Regions from separate parts of the Xanthomonas sp. MUS 060 genome, predicted to be linked through region 2. Evidence: riboswitches for the same ligand, from Rfam matches in the RefSeq annotation. Region 2 holds a riboswitch; each other region holds the start of a gene.
The links. Region 2 has a riboswitch for cobalamin ahead of btuB (TonB-dependent vitamin B12 receptor). Riboswitches for the same ligand answer to the same signal wherever they lie in the genome.
Positions count from the first base shown of each region.

Region 1 (6,342 bases), on a different contig from region 2:
CAAGGCCTTGATGAGCTCCATGCCCGACATCTTCGGCAAACCGAGGTCGATGATGCCCACATCGAAGGGCACCTCGCGGCCCATGTACAGGCCTTCCTCGCCATCCTGCGCCGCATCCACCGCAAAGCCTTCGCGCTTCAGGCGAGCGGCCAGGGTCTCTCGCAACGGAGCTTCGTCTTCGACCAGAAGGATACGCATGAACTCTCCCTAGTAACTGACAGATGGCCAATGGCCGGAACGGTGTGTAACAGACTGAACGGACTATCCACACTCACAGATGATTGTCGCGTGGTGGTTGGTCCGGCTCGCTCGGTCTGGTCGCCTGCGACGGCGCGCGACCGGGCTGCGGGTCGTCCATGTAGCGCACCCGTCCTCGTCCATCCATATACTTGACCCGGTTGATGTCGCGCCCATCGAACGGCACACGCTCAGCCCCCAGAATCTGCCCGCCAGTGGATCGTTGCACGCGACGCACCGCATCGGACAACGAGCTGCCGACGGACTCGCGGACTCGCCCCGCATCTGGCTCCGAGCGGACGACCGCCCCCTGAGCGGCCTGCTGCGGCCCCCGGTCGTGACCAGCCGCAACCGACGCGAACGCAAGCGCGATCACGGGGGCGAAACGGCGATGACGTAGAGCGGAGAAGATCACAACTGGCATCCTAACGGACTATTCAGGGACGTTCAAAACTTGTGAAATATGACGCCTTTCAGGAACGCGATGGCGGCGTCAAATCTGAGGCAAATTCTTGATTTTTCGGGGTGAATCCGATCTGAACTTTCCCATCCCAGCCCCGACAGGTTTAGTAAAATGAATTTTTTGCATCACTCATGAAGAGCAAGCGCACGCCGCGAGCGCCCCTCTACGCAGGGGTTTACGGGCACAGGACACGAGATCGCCGGACACCGCAGCAACCTGAACGGAGCAACAGACTAGGAACGAAAAAGCAGCGCACAGGTCGCGCGTGCCAGTGGCATGCGGAACACAGCCACAGCAGCCGGGGGATACACCATCAGCTCACCAGACCCCAAACAAGCGCTGGATTTAGCGCCTGTGATCAGGCGACCACGCGGCGCACGCCTTCCGTGACCTGGATCGCCTGCTCCAGCAGCCCCCAATCCGCGCCAGAGCGATGCGCGCCCTCGCTGAGCACCTGACGGAAGGCGCGGCCACCTGGCTGGCCATGGAACAACCCGAGCAAGTGCCGAGCGATGTGCTTGAGCGCCAGCCCCTCGGCCAAACGCGCCTGCACGTAGGGCTGTAATGCACGCAGCAATTCCACGCGTGGTCGTGGCGTCGCGCCGGTCAGGGCCGCGTCCAGCCGATGCAATACGTAAGGGTCGTGATAGGCCGCCCGCCCCAGCATGACCCCATCAACCGCCGCCAACTGCGCCTGCGCCGTTTCCACGTCGGCCAGGCCACCGTTCAAGACGACCTGCAATTGCGGACGTTCGCACTTGAGCCGATATGCCCAGTCGTAGCGCAATGGCGGCACCTCGCGGTTCTCCTTGGGCGACAAGCCCTGCAGCCAGGCATTGCGCGCATGCACGACGAACAGACGGCATCCCGCTGCCGCCACGTGATCGACAAACGCCAGGAATGCGGCATAGTCGTTGTCCTGATCGACACCCAGCCGACACTTCACCGTCACCGGCACGTCCACCGCCGCCGCCATGGCCGCCACGCATTCGGCCACCAAGCCCGGCTCACGCATCAGGCAGGCGCCGAAACGCCCGGCCTGCACCCGGTCGGACGGGCAACCGCAATTCAAATTGATCTCGTCGTAGCCCCAGTCCTGACCAATCCGCGCTGCTTGCGCCAGCAGCGTCGGATCGCTTCCCCCCAACTGCAACGCCAGCGGGTGCTCGGCCGCATCGAAATCCAACAGACGTGCGCGATCGCCCAGCACCACCGCATTGGCATGCACCATCTCGGTATACAACCGCGCCGACGGCGCCAGCAGCCGGTGGAACACTCGACAGTGGCGATCCGTCCAATCCATCATCGGGGCGACGGATAGGCGCAACGAAGCGGCGTAGCGCGCGGGCAGGTCCGCAGCGAGGAGCGGGAGCGTGGTCGGCACGGCAGGGCAGTGGTTCGGCGGCACGCCGCAGCACTAGGGCTTTGACTTTGGGATCAATAGCTTACACCTTCGCCACGCACGTTGCCGGTGCGAGCGCGCATTCCCGCCGGAGATTGCCGCAGCCGGATCGACTGCGGCCTCAAGGGCTCCCTTCCTGTGGAATGCAGGGCCGTAGCGTGCCAATTGGCGTATCGGTTTATCCGGTCTTTTGACGGTCATTCAACGCTCGCAACGATGCAACACACGGCCCGATTGCAGAGGCATCGCATTTGACCCTGGTGTGTTTTCTGTCGCCCGGCGCTACAGCCAATCGTGCACCTTGAACAACCGCATGCCGCCGCCAACCGCAGCGCAACGGCGCGCAACCGGATCGGTCGGCGCGCGCATCGCCGGGCCACCATTCACCATCGCGGCAGACACACCGGCAATGCTGCTTGACCGCCAGCCAAATTCAGCCTATGGTGCGCTCGCCGAAGGTATCCATCGCTTCATTCGGATGAAGGGATGGATTTAAACGGGAATCCGGTGAATGCTGGCGCCGCAAGCGCCCGCCCATTCCGGAGCTGCCCCGCAGCGGTGAATGGAAACGACCTCCGTCAATGGCACTGGGTGGCGCATGCCGGCCTGGGAAGCGACGGATAGTAGGCGCGCAGCCGGCACGGTGCGCACGTCCATCAGCCCGAATACCGGCCCCGGCCGGAGGACAGTGCGTCCTCTGATTCGACCTGGCACCTCCGCGGGGAGGCGGCTGGAACCGTGACGCGGCCTCGCGCTTCGCTACGTTTTCTGCCTGCCCGCAGGGTATCGGTTCGCCCGCGGGGGCGAAGGTCGCTGGTGTGACGAGCGTTCCGTGCAAACGGGCGCGCGGCGCGCGGTTCCTTCGTTCCTCAATGCCCTTGACCGCAATGAGGAAACGCAACATGACGATCGTGACTAATCTCGGCTTCCCGCGCATCGGTGCGCGGCGTGAGCTCAAACGCGCGCTGGAACGCTACTGGCGCCGCGAAACCGACAGCGCGCAGCTGCAAGACACCGCGCGCGAACTACGCCAGCGTCACTGGCAACTGCAACGCGATGCAGGGGTCGACGTGCCGCCCAGCAACGACTTCAGCCTGTACGACACGATGCTGGATACCGCATTCCTGTTCGATGCGATCCCGCAGCGCTATCGCGCGCTCGCCGATGCCGACCCGCTGGCCGGCTACTTCGCGATGGCGCGCGGCACGCAGGAAAACGGCCTGGATCTGCACGCGCTGGAAATGACCAAGTGGTTCGACACCAACTACCACTATCTGGTGCCGGAGCTGGCACGCAATCAGCATTTCCGTCTGCGCGGCGACAAGCCGCTGGTCGAGTTCCTGGAAGCCAAGGCGCAGGGCATCATCACCCGTCCGGTGCTGATCGGGCCGGTGACGTTCCTGGCACTGTCCAAGACCGTGGACGGTAGCGACCGTTGGGCGCTGCTGGATAGCCTGCTGCCGGTCTACGCCGAACTGCTGCAGAAACTGCAAGCCGCCGGTGCGCAATGGGTGCAGATCGACGAACCTGCGCTGGTGCTGGATCTGGACAAGGCGACACAAGACGCCTACCGCCGCGCCTATGCCTTCCTCGCGCAGACGCCGCGACCGAAGCTGCTGTTGACCACCTATTTCGGCGAGCTCGGCGACAATCTGGAATTGGCGATGGCGCTGCCGGTGGACGGCATCCATGTGGATCTGGTGCGCGGCGTGGCGCAGTTGGATGCCGTGCTGCAGGCGCTGCCGGCAGACCGCATCCTGTCCGCCGGATTGGTCAACGGCCGTAATGTGTGGCGCACGCCGCTGGACAACGCGCTGACCCTGGCGCGCTATGCCAGCGGCCATCTCGGCAGCGAACGGCTGTGGCTGGCACCGTCGTGCTCGTTGCTGCATGTGCCGGTGGATCTGCAGCAAGAAACCCGCCTGGATCCGGATCTGTTCAGTTGGATGGCGTTCGCCAAACAAAAACTGCAGGAACTGCGCACGCTGGCCGATGCGCTGGATGATCTGCCGCAAGCGCAGACGGCGCTCGCCGCCGCGCGCGATGCCCTGGCGGCGCGGCGCGCTTCCACGCGCGTGCATCGCCCCGAAGTGGCGCAACGCCTGGCCGCGCTCAAGGAGGATGCCGGACACCGTCAAGCACCGTATCCGCAACGCAAGCAAGCGCAACAGGCCGTACTGCAACTGCCGGCCTATCCGACCACCACCATCGGCTCGTTCCCGCAGACCGAGCAGGTGCGTCAGGCGCGTGCGCAGCACAAGTCGGGCAAGCTCAGCGATGCCGAGTACGACGCGTTCATCGCCGCGGAGACCGAGCGTTGCGTCCGCATCCAGGAACAACTCGGTCTGGACGTGCTGGTGCACGGCGAGTTCGAGCGCAACGACATGGTCGAATACTTCGGCGAACAACTCGACGGCTTCGCCTTCACCCAATACGGCTGGGTGCAGAGCTACGGTTCGCGCTGCGTGAAACCACCGGTCATCTACGGCGACGTGCAACGTCCGGCACCGATGACGGTACGCTGGTCGCAGTATGCACAGTCGCTGACCGATCGGCCGATGAAGGGAATGCTGACCGGCCCGGTGACGATGCTGCAGTGGTCGTTCGTGCGCGACGACCAGGAACGCGCGCAAACCTGCCGGCAGATCGCACTGGCGTTAAGCGATGAGGTGCGCGACCTGGAAGCCGCCGGCATCAACGTGATCCAGATCGACGAACCCGCGTTCCGCGAGGGCTTGCCGCTACGCAGCGCCGACTGGCAGGCGTATCTGGACTGGGCGGTGCAGTGCTTCCGCATCAGCGCGGCGGGCGTGCGCGATACGACCCAGATCCACACCCACATGTGCTACTCCGAATTCAACGACATCATCGAATCGGTGGCGGCCATGGATGCGGACGTGATCTCGATCGAAACCTCGCGCTCGCGCATGGAATTGCTCGAAGCATTCGTGCGCTACCGCTATCCGAACGGGATCGGCCCGGGCGTTTACGACATCCATTCCCCGCGCGTGCCCAGCACCCGGGAAATGGTGGAGTTGCTCGACAAAGCGCGCGCGGTATTGGATCCGCAACATATCTGGGTCAACCCCGACTGCGGCCTAAAGACCCGCGGCTGGCCGGAGACGCGCAGTGCGCTCCAGGCGATGGTGGAGGCGGCGCAGCAATTGCGCACGCAACACGCCCAGGCCGCGTGAAATGAGGATGCCCGGCGCAGCAGTGCGCCGGGCATCTTCGAACAGCACCTGTTTTCATCACGGAACGATGAAGGCACAACATACTCTTGCCCATCACGATCAGACTGCTATCAGTAGGCCCAATCGCTTGGCGAGGGGCATACAGCGCCCTCGCAGCCATGCAGGCAGCACCCTACTCTCTGCATCCACGTGTGATTCCCCCTCATATGGAGAGTGCATCATGCTAATCAGACGTCCTAAACTTTACGCCGCTTGCATCCTGTGTCTGGTCATTCCCGCCAGTGCGTTGCAGGCGGCAGAACTGATTCCGAAACAATTGGCCGGCCCGCCGGAAGAATTCGCGCAGATGCGCGCACCAGCGCCAGCAGAGACCGCGATCCTCTCCAGAAGCGCGCTACTGCCAGTGGAATTCTCAGCTGCGCATAGCGGCAGCCCCGCGCAGTGGCATGCCACGCTCCCGGTGGAGAACGGCAAATTACATTTTTTGGTCCTGTCCAACGGACACGATTGGCAGCCACGCCTGAGCACGCCAGCGGCAGCCAACGCGACCACCACTGTGCTCACTCCCAGCGCCCAGACAGGTCGCCTGGGGTCTGGCAAAGCCGCCGTGCAGACGCTCGATTACCAAGTGGACAGCGCCGCCAACGGCGACTGGACCCTGACCCTTCAGGCGGACAACAACACCGCCCAACGCGGCTACGTGCTGATGGAGGGCGACGCCCGCACCCAACTGGCCTCGTATCAGAGTGACCGGGGGCAACTGCAACGTGGTCAACGCATCGGCCTAACGGCCATGCTCAGCAGCATCGACACGCAAGGTGCCATCGCGCTCGGCAAGGCCGGCGCTGGTCGCATCGACAACGCACAACTACGGGTGATCGCGCCAGATGGCACAGTCAGCCAATGGCCAATGGCCGATGACGGTCGCCACAACGATGGTGCCGCTGGCGACGGCGTGTATGCCGGCGATTTCCCGGCGACGGCGACCGGCACCTACGTCGCGCAAGTGGTGGTGCACGGCCACGACGCCAGCGGTCAGGCTTTCG
Region 1 is NZ_JZIM01000006.1:128,467-134,808, forward strand. Features, by position in the region: gene XANALMUS060_RS08805 (response regulator transcription factor) at 1-198, opposite strand, end outside; gene XANALMUS060_RS21950 (hypothetical protein) at 272-649, opposite strand; gene dusA (tRNA dihydrouridine(20/20a) synthase DusA) at 1,059-2,084, opposite strand; cobalamin riboswitch at 2,542-2,794, shown strand; gene metE (5-methyltetrahydropteroyltriglutamate--homocysteine S-methyltransferase) at 3,005-5,296, shown strand; gene XANALMUS060_RS08825 (choice-of-anchor X domain-containing protein) at 5,517-6,342, shown strand, end outside.
Region 1: it holds a riboswitch for cobalamin, as region 2 does, so the genes downstream of both, metE (5-methyltetrahydropteroyltriglutamate--homocysteine S-methyltransferase) here and btuB (TonB-dependent vitamin B12 receptor) in region 2, are expected to answer to the same signal.

Region 2 (6,342 bases):
GAAGCGCGCGATCTTGGCAGCATCCAGGCGTTGTGGCCGAGGGGCTTGCAGTTGGCACGCGACAGCTTCGAGCGTCTGGCTACAGCCAACCAGGAAGTGTTCGGTCTCGGCCTGAAGACCTCCGAAGCCATCGGCCAGTTGGCAAAGCATCAGTTCGAAACGGCCACCGAACACGCCGTGCCGAAGCCGAAAACCAACGGCAAGTAATCTTTCGCTCTACGTCGCTGCGGCCATGCCGCGCGGCGCACCCGATGGTCTGCATGGGTCCCTCCCCCCATGCAACCTCAGGCCCGGTGGATCCCTCCCTCCACCGGGCTTTTTTATGCGCCGGATTCAGCCCCTCTCTGGCACGGGCACCACCCGGCTGCAAGTCCAGCGTGTTCGTCACCACCCGATTGCGCGACGACGCGACCTCACCCCGGCACCGTCTGCTCGCCGGACCACGGCTGTAGGAACGTTGTCAGTTGTTCGGCCTGCGGTTGCGGCCGATACGGCAGACGCCCCCAGCACGGCATCGGCAGCCGTTCGCGCAGCATCGCCATGTTGTCGTCGATACGCTCCATCGCCGGGTCGATCTCGTTGCCGATCCAGCCGATGCACTGCAGGCCATCGGCGGCAATCGCCGCAGCGCTCAGTCGGGCGTGATTGAGACAGCCCAAGCGCAGACCGACCACCAACACCACCGGCAACCCCAGTGCGCGCGCCAGATCGGCCTGATCCAGCGTCGCCGATAGCGGCGCCGCCCAGCCACCGACGCCTTCCACCACCACCACGTCCGCCAAGGCACGCAAGCGGGCAAAAGCAGCGGTAATCGGCTCCAATGACAGCTGCACGCCGGCATCGGCGGCGGCCAGTTCCGGCGCCAACGGCAATGGCAAGGCGTAGGGATTGAGGTCGTGATACGTCGGGCACGGCACACTGGCCGCCTGCAGCGCCAACGCATCTTCGTTGCGCCAACCGTCGGCGTGACGCGCGCAGCCGCTGGCGACCGGCTTCATGCCGACCGTGCGCTGACCACGCGCACGCAAGGCATGCAGCAGCGCAGTGCTGGCGATTGTCTTACCGATGCCCGTATCGGTGCCGGTCACGTAGAAGGCGGGAAAACGCATGACGAAAGCCTGTGGATTGACCGGCAAAACGCGCGGCGGCGCGCAGGATAGCCGGCAACGCAGCCGGCGTCAGCCCTGCGACGGCGACTTGCCGAGGCAGGTCGCGCTGCTAGACTCGGCGGATGTTCGCGTCCTCCTCGCTCACCGGCAGCAAGCCGGAACAGTACGCCCAGTTACTCGCTCAGGCGCGTGCGCTGGTCGCCGGCGAACCCGATCGCATCGCCAATGCCGCCAATCTGGCAGCGCTGGTGTACCACGCGTTGCCACGACTGAACTGGGTCGGTTTCTACCTCTACGATGGCAAGGAGCTGGTGGTCGGGCCGTTCCAGGGCCTGCCGGCGTGCGTGCGCATTCCATTGCACAAGGGCGTGTGCGGGGCTGCCGCCAGCAGCGGGCAAACTCAGCGCATCGACGATGTGGAAGCGTTCCCCGGGCACATCGCCTGCGATGCGGCCTCGCGCTCGGAACTGGTCGTGCCGCTGCTACGCCATGGCACTCTGATCGGCGTGTTCGATCTGGATAGCCCAGACTTGGCCCGCTTCGACGCCGACGACCAATGCGGCCTGGAAGCCATCGCACAAGTCTTCGTCGACAGCCTGCGATAAGCACGTCGCGATGCGTCCGACCAAGCTGCGCAACATCGGCCCCAAGAGCACCGCCTGGCTGCGTCAGGTGGGCGTGCACACATTCCAGGATCTGGCGGCGATCGGTGCGATTGGCGCCTTCCTCAGGGTCAAGCGTGCCGGCTTCAAACCCACCCTCAACCTGCTGTACTCGCTGGAAGGCGCCTTGCGCGACTGCCATTGGCAGGAACTGCCCGCAGCACGGCGCACACAGTTGCTGAGCGAACTGGAAACCGCCACAAGCGCATTGCCGGCCGACCACGGCCGCCCAATGGCCGCGCCGGTGGCGACCACCCGCTTCGCTCACGACGACGATGCCCACGACAGCACGGCGCACGACGAGGACCCCACATGCCAGGCTGGCACCAGCGGGATCGACTGAACCGCGCCACAATGGCGTACAATCGGGCCGCTTCAAGGTAACCCGCTGGCTCCGGCCCGCAGGTTGAAACAGGAAGCCGGTGCGTCTTGCGACAACACCGGCGCTGTTCTCGCCACGGTAAGCGATCCGCGCTGACGACCCGTCCCGACGACGACCCGCACCGCTGTGCCATGGCATGGCCAAGCGTCGCAGCCGGGAGGTTCGCCATCGCCAGCCCGCAGACCGTCCTTGCAGTTCACTGGTTGCGATGCGGGGGGCGTCGCGCGTGCCGCGCCGTGTTTGGCGCTGTCCGCTTGCCCCTCCCATTCGCGACTCCCTTGCTGTCACAGCGCGCGCTCGCGTGCCGGAGTTGCTGCCCATGTCGTCCCACTTGCTTTCGGTCGCGGTCGTGTCCGCCCTGTTCCTACCTGCGCTGGCGCTTGCGGCCGATGCCGCCAACGATCTCGATCAGGTCCTGGTCACCGCCACCCGCACCCAGATCGCAGTGGAAGACAGCGTGGTGCCGGCACAGGTCATCGACCGCGCCGAGATCGAACGCAGCCAGGCCGATTCGCTGGCGCAGTTGCTGCAGGGGCGTGCCGGCATTGGCATCTCCAACCAGGGCGGGCTGGGCAAGTTGACCACCCTGAACCTGCGCGGCAGCGAATCCGACCACGTGCTGGTGCTGGTGGACGGCGTGCGCATCGGCTCGGCGAGCGCCGGCCTGGCCGCATTCCAGGACTTGCCGCTGAGCCAGATCGAACGCATCGAGATCGTGCGCGGCCCGCGTTCGAGCCTGTACGGCTCCGACGCCATCGGTGGCGTCATCCAGATTTTCACTCGCCACGCCGGCCAGGGCTTCCAGCAGAACCTGAGCCTGGGCGGCGGCAGCGATGGCCTGCGCGAAGCCAGCGCCGGCTTCAGCAACCGTGGCACGCGCGGCTGGCTCGCCGTACAAAGCGGCTACCAAAAGACCACCGGCATCAACGCCTGCAACGGCTCGGCCACGCTGTTCGCGGGCTGCTTCGTCGACCAGCCCGACCGCGATGGCTACCGTAACGTCTCGCTGAGCGCACGCGGTGGCTACGCGCTGAGCGAGACGCTGCGAGTCACGGGTCAGGCGCTGAACATCGACAGCCGCAATGAATACGATGGCGACCCGGTATACGCCGGCAACGAGGCCGACAACACCCAGCAGGTGTTCGGCGGCACTGTGGACTGGACGCCATCCGAGCGCCTGCACCTGAGCACGCAACTCGGCCGCAATGTCGACGATGCCCACAGTTACTACCGCGCCCCGGGCAGCCGCACGCGCGATTTCATCAGCACCTTCGACAGCCGCCGCGATACCGCGGCGGCGCAGGGCGACATCACCCTGAGCGAAGGCCACCTGCTCAGCGTCGGCAGCGACTGGCAGCGCGAACACGTGACCAGCACCACCGCCTTCGACATCGACAGCCGCCGCAACACCGGCGTGTTCGCCGAATACCTGGGCCATTTCGGCGCACAACAGCTACAAGCCAGCGTGCGCAGCGACGACAACCAACAGTTTGGCGAACACACCACCGGCAGCCTCGGCTGGGGCCTGGGCCTGGGCGGCGGGGTCAAACTCACCGCCAGCATCGGCACCGGCTTCAAGGCGCCGACCTTCAACGACCTGTATTTCCCCTTCGCCGGCAATCCAGCATTGAAACCGGAGAAGTCCAAGAGCGGCAATCTGGGCGTGGCGCAGTACGCCGACACCTGGAACTGGACCTTCAACGCCTACGAGACCCGCGTCGAGGACCTGATTTCCTACGACGCCGCCACCTTCCTGCCGGTGAACGTGGACAAGGCACGCATCCGCGGTGCCGAGCTGACCGGTGATGCGATGCTGGCCGGCTGGGAACTATCGGCGCAACTGAGCCATACCGATCCACGCAATCGCAGCGACAGCGACAACCGCGACAACTGGCTGGCGCGGCGCGCGCAGAATACCGGCAGACTGGATGTGGATCGTGGCGTCGGGCCGATCAAATTCGGCATCACCGCATTCGGCAGCGGTCACCGCTACGACGACGCGGCCAACCAGGTGCGCCTGAGCGGCTACGGCACGGTCGATCTGCGCGTGGAATACGCCTTCGCGCCGGACTGGACACTGCAGGCCAAGGCCAGCAACGTGTTCGACCGCAGCTACCAGACCGTGAATTGGTACAACCAACTGGGCCGCGAGTACGGCCTGACCCTGCGCTACGCGCCAGCGACACACTGAGCGCTCACCACGCGCTGCGTCGCATGCCGCAGCGCGCGCCGCGACTGAGCGAGATGGGCATGCGCTCGAACCTCACGGTTCAGCGCAAGCGCAATAATTCGCGCACGTCGTCCATCAACAGCACGACATCGGCCGTGGCTAGATCCAAGTCGCGCCGATAGCCATAGCGCACCAACGCCACAGGCATGCCGGCGGCATGCGCCGCCTGCACATCGGTGGCGGAATCGCCCACCATCAGGCAGCGCGACGGCGGCTGCGCGAACTGTCGCGCCAGGTGCAGTAACGGTGCCGGGCTGGGCTTGCGCTCGGACAGGCTATCGCCGCCGAGCACCGCCGCAAACGTATCGGCCAGGCCGAGATGACCCAGCAACGGCGACACCAAGGCAACCGGCTTGTTGGTGCACAGCGCTAGCGTGATGCCGGCTGCGCGCAACTGCGCCAGCGCCTCGACCACGCCCGGATACAAACACGGACTGCGCAACAGACAGTCCGCGTAGTGACGCATGAAAACCGGCATCACCGCATCGATCGGCGTGGCATCGCGCGCGTGCCGCCATGCACGCTCGACCAACGTGCGCACACCTTCGCCGATCCAGCCGAGCACACTGGCCTCAGGCACGCGCGTCAGGCCGAACGCGCTCAGCGTGCGATTGAGTGCTTCGGCGATGTCGGCACCGCTGTCCACCAAGGTGCCGTCCAGATCGAACACCACCACTGCATAAGGAAACGTCATCTCGTTGCTGTGCTCGCGAGGAAGGCAGGCATTGTAGGCGTGGCCATGTTGCGACCGACACTCACCTGTGCATCGGCAGCCGGGTGACGTGCGATGCACCGCACGCCCAGATCAGGCAAACAACTGCCCCTGCGTCTGCCCCGGCTCACGCTCATGGAAACCGGATAGTCCCACTCCCACCAGGCGATAGCGCGTGGATGCGGGCAAGTCCACACGCTCGCGCAGCGCCAGCGCGATATCGATCAGCGACTGCAACGACTCTGGCGGCTGCTCCGGAGTAAAACTGCGGGTGAGAATACGAAACTGCGCGGTCTTGAGTTTCAGCACGACGGTGCGGGCGACACGGTCGGTGCGACGGGTGGCGTTCCAGGTTTTTTCCGCCAGGCGCCGGATCGCCGGCGCCAGCGCCTCAAGAGGCAGATCTTCGGCGAAGGTGTCCTCGGAAGAGATCGATTGCACCGGCTGGTCCGATTCCACAGCACGCTCGTCGATGCCACGCGCACGCTGGTACAAGCGCAGGCCGAAACTGCCGAAACGCGCTTCCAATTCCGCTTCGCTGCAACCACGCAGGTCGCCAACGGTGACGATCCCCAGCACCGCCAACTTGCTCTGCATGACCTTGCCCACGCCCGGCACCTTGTTCACCGGCAGCGGGGTCAGGAACGCTTCCACGCGATGCGGTTGAATCACGAACTGACCATCGGGCTTACGCCAGTCAGAGGCGATCTTGGCCAGGAATTTGTTCGGCGCAATGCCCGCCGAGGCCGTCAATGCGGTTTCCTCGCGAATCTGTGCGCGGATGGTCTGGGCGATCTCGGTGGCGGCGGCAGGCCCGCCCTTGGGCGTGGTCACGTCCAGATATGCCTCGTCCAGCGACAGCGGCTCGATCAGATCGGTATGCCGCTGGAAGATCTCCCGCACCTGGCGCGACACCGCCTTGTAGCGGGCGAAATCCGGCGGCACGAAAATCGCATCCGGACATAACCGTTCTGCACGCAGCGCCGGCATCGCCGAACGCACACCGAATACGCGGGCTTCGTAGGATGCGGCGCACACCACCGAGCGCATGCCGCGCCACGCCACCACCACCGGCTTGCCACGCAATGCGGGATCGTCACGCTGCTCCACGGACGCGTAGAACGCATCCATGTCCACGTGAATGATCTTGCGCATCGGCCCTACACCCTCCCCCTACGGATGGTGGCGGCATGATGCGCGCAAGCACCGCACATGGAGGAGGACTGCATCACTCGATCCACCACAGC
Region 2 is NZ_JZIM01000003.1:184,378-190,719, reverse strand. Features, by position in the region: gene XANALMUS060_RS05515 (phasin family protein) at 1-207, shown strand, start outside; gene bioD (dethiobiotin synthase) at 414-1,109, opposite strand; gene XANALMUS060_RS05505 (GAF domain-containing protein) at 1,232-1,714, shown strand; gene XANALMUS060_RS05500 (TfoX/Sxy family protein) at 1,725-2,114, shown strand; cobalamin riboswitch at 2,133-2,360, shown strand; gene btuB (TonB-dependent vitamin B12 receptor) at 2,473-4,344, shown strand; gene gph (phosphoglycolate phosphatase) at 4,424-5,077, opposite strand; gene dinB (DNA polymerase IV) at 5,189-6,250, opposite strand.

Region 3 (6,342 bases), on a different contig from region 2:
TGTGCGAGGGGCCGCGCAGTCCGAATGACTACATCGAAATCGCGCGCGAGTTCACCACTCTCCTGCTTGGCGGTATTCCTCACTTTGGTCGCGCCAACGAAGACGCTGCACGGCGCTTCGTCAACCTGATCGATGAGTTGTACGACCGGCATGTCAATCTGGTCTGCACAGCGCAGGATCCGCCGCCGCTGCTGTACACCGGTGAGCGCCTGGCCGGTGCGTTCGAACGCACCGCCTCGCGCCTGATCGAAATGCAGAGCGCCGAGTACCTGGCCGCCGCGCACCGCGCCTGAGTGCCGGGGCTGCGCGGCGGCATGCCGGTCGCGATGACGGGACTGCCTGCTTGGGCTGTGCTCAGCGCACCGCCCCGGGCGCACACAGCCCGGCGACGAAGCGTGGCATCAGTCCCGCGCCATCGATTTCTTCCAGATAGGCGGCCGCCAGGCAGCTGGCGCCGTCTCTGTCCGCGCAGCGCGCTGGCCCCAGGTCGCCCTCCTGTGGCAATTGCCGTTCCATGGCCTGGCGCTGTGCTGCGGGCAGGGCGTCGCGGAAAGTTTCTTCGGCATCGAGCAGGGCGGATGGGAAGAGCCGGTTGGTCGGCACCGTCGGGCATTGGCGGCGTGTTTCACGGGCCAGCGCCTCGGCACCGGGGCCGACCAGGGTGTCGCCGTCGGGCAGCGTATTGGGCTCGGTGTCGGTGGGCGTACCGCTGAGCGCGGCCAGCAGCAGCAATGGTGCGAGCATGCGACACCCTCCTTGAGTATTGCCTGGCGGCATAATCCCACCTTAGCCGAGCCGGTGGCGGATCTGACCCGCCGCCAGCGGCCGGCCTCGGTGACGAGTTGGTTCTCGAATAAATATAGCTTGCTATTTAATAGCTAGCGATTTAATATCGTGGACATGAATCGTCCTGCCGCTGCTGCCACCGACCTGCTCCGGCTGGACAACCAGTTGTGCTTCGCCCTGTATTCGGCCAACTTGGCCATGCACAAGCTCTACAGGCGGCTGTTGCGCGCGCTCGGCCTGACCTATCCCCAGTACCTTGCGATGCTAGTGCTGTGGGAGCAGGACCAGTGCAGTGTTTCAGACATCGGCGAACGCCTGTTCCTGGATTCGGCCACGCTGACGCCGCTGCTCAAGCGCCTGGAGGCGCTCGGTCTGCTGACCCGCCGCCGTGCTATGGAGGACGAGCGCCGGGTGGTGGTCGCGTTGACCGAGCGCGGTCGCGCCTTGCGCGAGCGGGCGCAGGTGTTGCCGGAGCGTGTGTTGTGCGCGGTTGCCTGCGATCTGGAGCAACTGAACCTTTTGAAACACGAACTGGAGGACATCCGCGGCAAATTATTGGCCTCGCCTTGAGTCTGGCCTGCGTCTACCTCGCCGATTTTGCTGTGTCCTAACTCTGTGTTCGACTCTCCCCATCCCTGACGCTGCGGCGTCGTCCTTCGAAGGAGTATCACCATGGCTTCACCGACCACCATTGCTTACACCGCCACCGCCACCGCCACCGGGGGCCGCGACGGCCGCGCCGCGACCCCTGACAAGGCGTTGGACGTCAAGCTATCGACTCCGCGTGAACTGGGCGGCGCCGGCGGCGACGGCACCAACCCGGAACAACTGTTCGCGGCCGGTTATTCGGCCTGTTTCCTCGGCGCGATGAAGTTCGTCGCCGGTCAGGAGCAGCTCAAGCTGCCGGCCGAGCCGACCATCGAAGGCCAGGTCGGCATCGGCCAGATCCCCGGCGGATTCGGCATCGCCGTGGAACTGCGCATCGCGGTGCCGGGCATGGAGCGTGCGGCGTTGCAAGCGCTGGTGGACAAGGCCCATCAGGTATGCCCGTATTCCAATGCCACCCGTGGCAACATCGATGTGAATCTGGTTGTGGTCGCCTGACTCAGCAGTGCCCGACCCGCCGCACGACGGCGGTGTCCGGCACTGCGATGTCCTCTGCTCCTTGAGTATTGCCTGGCGGCATAATCCCACCTTAGCCGAGCCGGTGGCGGATCTGACCCGCCGCCAGCGGCCGGCCTCGGTGACGAGTTGGTTCTCGAATAAATATAGCTTGCTATTTAATAGCTAGCGATTTAATATCGTGGACATGAATCGTCCTGCCGCTGCTGCCACCGACCTGCTCCGGCTGGACAACCAGTTGTGCTTCGCCCTGTATTCGGCCAACTTGGCCATGCACAAGCTCTACAGGCGGCTGTTGCGCGCGCTCGGCCTGACCTATCCCCAGTACCTTGCGATGCTAGTGCTGTGGGAGCAGGACCAGTGCAGTGTTTCAGACATCGGCGAACGCCTGTTCCTGGATTCGGCCACGCTGACGCCGCTGCTCAAGCGCCTGGAGGCGCTCGGTCTGCTGACCCGCCGCCGTGCTATGGAGGACGAGCGCCGGGTGGTGGTCGCGTTGACCGAGCGCGGTCGCGCCTTGCGCGAGCGGGCGCAGGTGTTGCCGGAGCGTGTGTTGTGCGCGGTTGCCTGCGATCTGGAGCAACTGAACCTTTTGAAACACGAACTGGAGGACATCCGCGGCAAATTATTGGCCTCGCCTTGAGTCTGGCCTGCGTCTACCTCGCCGATTTTGCTGTGTCCTAACTCTGTGTTCGACTCTCCCCATCCCTGACGCTGCGGCGTCGTCCTTCGAAGGAGTATCACCATGGCTTCACCGACCACCATTGCTTACACCGCCACCGCCACCGCCACCGGGGGCCGCGACGGCCGCGCCGCGACCCCTGACAAGGCGTTGGACGTCAAGCTATCGACTCCGCGTGAACTGGGCGGCGCCGGCGGCGACGGCACCAACCCGGAACAACTGTTCGCGGCCGGTTATTCGGCCTGTTTCCTCGGCGCGATGAAGTTCGTCGCCGGTCAGGAGCAGCTCAAGCTGCCGGCCGAGCCGACCATCGAAGGCCAGGTCGGCATCGGCCAGATCCCCGGCGGATTCGGCATCGCCGTGGAACTGCGCATCGCGGTGCCGGGCATGGAGCGTGCGGCGTTGCAAGCGCTGGTGGACAAGGCCCATCAGGTATGCCCGTATTCCAATGCCACCCGTGGCAACATCGATGTGAATCTGGTTGTGGTCGCCTGACTCAGCAGTGCCCGACCCGCCGCACGACGGCGGTGTCCGGCACTGCGATGTCCTCTGCCCGCGGCATTGGCGCCGGGCAGAAGCGCATCCCCCGCAGCGGGCGGCCATCGGCCGCCCGTTTGCGTTGTGCCGACAGCCCGCCGTCCCCCCGTTTTGGCCGCGCGCCCTGGTTGTTTCACAAGGCCATCACGGCCTCGATCCCGGTGATGGAGGCCGGTTGCGCAGGCAAACCATTGGCAGGCTTAGCTTTTCGTGATTACACCTACATTTAGCGTTGACGCCACTATGACACCCCACTATCTTGGGGTTGTCGGTTCCTGAGGCATCTCGCCTCGGGATCAAAAGGGAAGCCGGTATGGCGTGTGAGCGCCAACGCCGGTGCTGTGCCGCAGCGGTCATTGGGAACGAACCTCCAACTGCCTGAGGCGCACGCCTTGGCGGGCGAGGGGCTCGGAACTGCCCAGTAGCCGCGGTCTATCAGCCCGAAGACCTGCCGACAGCCGCGTGAAGCACACCGCGTGGCGCCGACCTTGTGTCTCCGGGGGGAGATCTTGGTGACGCAGATGACCGCTCGCAGGCCCCGCTTGTGCGGCTGGTTTTCCGTGACACCGCATCACCTTCGCCGATTCGGTCGGACCGCTGCCTGAGGGGGGGGCGGGTGGTTGTGTGCATAACGCTTGGAGAGATTTTCATGAGCCAGACCCACAGCCTGCCGGCTGCCGCTTCCATCGACGACGCCGTCGATTCCACGACCGCCGCCGCCATCGCGCAGCCCACCACGGCCAGCAGCGAGCCGAGCAACGATCAGCGCGCCGTCACTTGGATCGTCAAGGACGGCGGTAACCGCCGCATGGCTTTCGACCGTTCGCGCCTGCAGCGCACTTTGGATCGGATCCACGCCGAGTTTCCGCAGCTGGACGTGAGCGACTACGAGCGCAAGGCGTTCGCCTTCATCGAGAAGAAGGAAAGCCTGTCCGCCGACGAGATGGTCGACTACCTGATTCGCGAAGCCGAATCGCGCGTGGACATCGCCACCCCGGAGTGGGAGTACTTCGCCGCGCGTCTGTACCTGGACCGCTTGTACAAGCGCGCCAGCAAGAACCGTTTCTACGATGCCGGCGAGAAGTACGGCTCCTACGTCGGCCTGCAGGAGAGCCTGGCCGATCGCGGTGTGTATTCGATCGACATCCTCAAGAATTATTCCAAGGAAGAGCTGGCCGAGGCTGGCCGGATGATCGATCCCGAGCGCGACAAGTTGTTCGCCTACAACGGCTTGTACTTGCTGGCCACGCGCTACCTGGCCACCGACAACTCGCGCAAGGTCTACGAACTGCCGCAGGAGCGCTGGCTGACCATCGCGCTGTACCTGATGCAGGACGAGAAACCGCGCGAGCGCCGCATGCAACTGGTCGGCGAGGCGTATTGGGCGCTGTCCAACCTGTACATGACCGTCGCCACGCCGACCCTGTCCAACGCCGGCAAGATCGGCGGGCAGTTGTCGAGCTGCTTCATCGACACCGTCGACGACAGCCTGCAAGGCATCTACGACTCCAACACCGACGTGGCGCGCGTGTCCAAACATGGTGGTGGCGTCGGCGCCTACCTGGGCTACGTGCGTTCTTCCGGCTCGGCGATCCGTGGGGTCAAGAACTCCAGCGGCGGCGTGGTGCCGTGGATCAAGCAGCTCAACAACACCGCCGTGTCGGTGGACCAGCTCGGCCAGCGCAAGGGCGCCATCGCCGTCTATCTGGACATCTGGCACCGCGATATCGAGGCGTTCCTGGATCTGCGCCTGAACAACGGCGATCAACGCCTGCGCGCGCATGACGTGTTCACCGCGGTGTGCGTGCCGGATATCTTCATGGAAGCGGTGGAGCGTCGTGGCGAGTGGTATCTGTTCGACCCGTATGAAGTGAAAGAGGTCAAGGGTTGGTACCTGCAGGACTTCTTCGACGAAAAGCGTGGCGAAGGCAGTTTCCGCGCCAAATACGAGGAAGTGGTGGCCGACGAACGCATCGGTCGCAAGGTGGTCAAGGCCATCGACATGTTCAAGCGGATCATGGTCAGTCAACTGGAGACCGGCAATCCGTTCATGTTCTATCGCGATGAAGTCAATCGGATGAACCCGAACAAGCACCAGGGCATGGTCTATTCCAGCAACCTGTGCACCGAGATCCTGCAGAACATGAGCCCGACCCGGGTCATCCAGGAGATGATCAGCGGCGATCAGATCGTGACCACCAAACAGGCTGGCGACTTCGTCGTGTGCAACCTGTCCTCGGTCAACCTGGGCCGTGCGGTCACCGCGCAGCCGGATCTGCTGTCGCCGGACATCCTGGAGCGGCTGATTCGCATCCAGGTGCGCATGCTCGACAACGTCATCGACCTCAACGACCTGCCGGTGCCGCAAGCCACCATCACCAACCAGAAGTACCGCGCCATCGGCCTGGGCACTTTCGGCTGGCACCACTTGCTGGCGCAGAAGGGTATCGAGTGGAATTCGCGCCAGGCCGAGGACTACAGCGACACGCTGTACGAGCGCATCAATTACCTGACCATCCAGGCGAGCCTGTCGCTGGCCAAGGAAAAGGGCGCCTACAAGGTGTTCAAGGGCAGCGACTGGCAGAACGGCGAGTATTTCAGCAAGCGCGGCTACGACAGTGCGCAGTGGCAGGAGCTGGCCGCGCAGGTGAGCGTGCATGGCGTGCGCAACGCCTGGATGGTGGCGGTGGCGCCGAACATGAGTACCGCACAGATCGCCGGTTCCACCGCGTCGATCGACCCGATCTACAGCGCGTTCTACTACGAAGAGAAGAAGGATTTCCGTCGTCCGGTGGTGGCGCCGGGGCTGACCGTGGACACCTACCCGTACTACGAAAAGGGTGCCTACAAGGTCGACCAGTTCGCCAGCGTGCGCCAGAACGCCCGTCGTCAGCGCCACGTCGATCAATCGATCAGCTTCAACTTCTACGTGCCCAGCGGCATTCGCGCCGGCACGCTGCTGGACCTGCACATGACCGCGTGGAGGGAAGGCCTGAAGACCACCTACTACGTGCGTTCCAACGACATCGATATCAGCGAATGCGAGTGGTGCTCCAGCTGATCGCTGGCACCTAGTGCCCAGCGACGCGCACGCCAGGGATATCCCGGTGCGCGTCGCGCGGTTCCGTCGCGCCGCATGTCGGCGCCGTTCACCCGATTTACGAAGCAAACACCATGGCCATCGCGCTCGATCGCATCAAAATTCTCGAACCGCT
Region 3 is NZ_JZIM01000006.1:141,600-147,941, reverse strand. Features, by position in the region: gene zapE (cell division protein ZapE) at 1-293, shown strand, start outside; gene XANALMUS060_RS08885 (hypothetical protein) at 355-744, opposite strand; gene XANALMUS060_RS08880 (MarR family transcriptional regulator) at 901-1,356, shown strand; gene XANALMUS060_RS08875 (organic hydroperoxide resistance protein) at 1,459-1,890, shown strand; gene XANALMUS060_RS08870 (MarR family transcriptional regulator) at 2,096-2,551, shown strand; gene XANALMUS060_RS08865 (organic hydroperoxide resistance protein) at 2,654-3,085, shown strand; cobalamin riboswitch at 3,380-3,598, shown strand; gene XANALMUS060_RS08860 (ribonucleoside-diphosphate reductase subunit alpha) at 3,777-6,188, shown strand; gene XANALMUS060_RS08855 (ribonucleotide-diphosphate reductase subunit beta) at 6,302-6,342, shown strand, end outside.
Region 3: it holds a riboswitch for cobalamin, as region 2 does, so the genes downstream of both, XANALMUS060_RS08860 (ribonucleoside-diphosphate reductase subunit alpha) here and btuB (TonB-dependent vitamin B12 receptor) in region 2, are expected to answer to the same signal.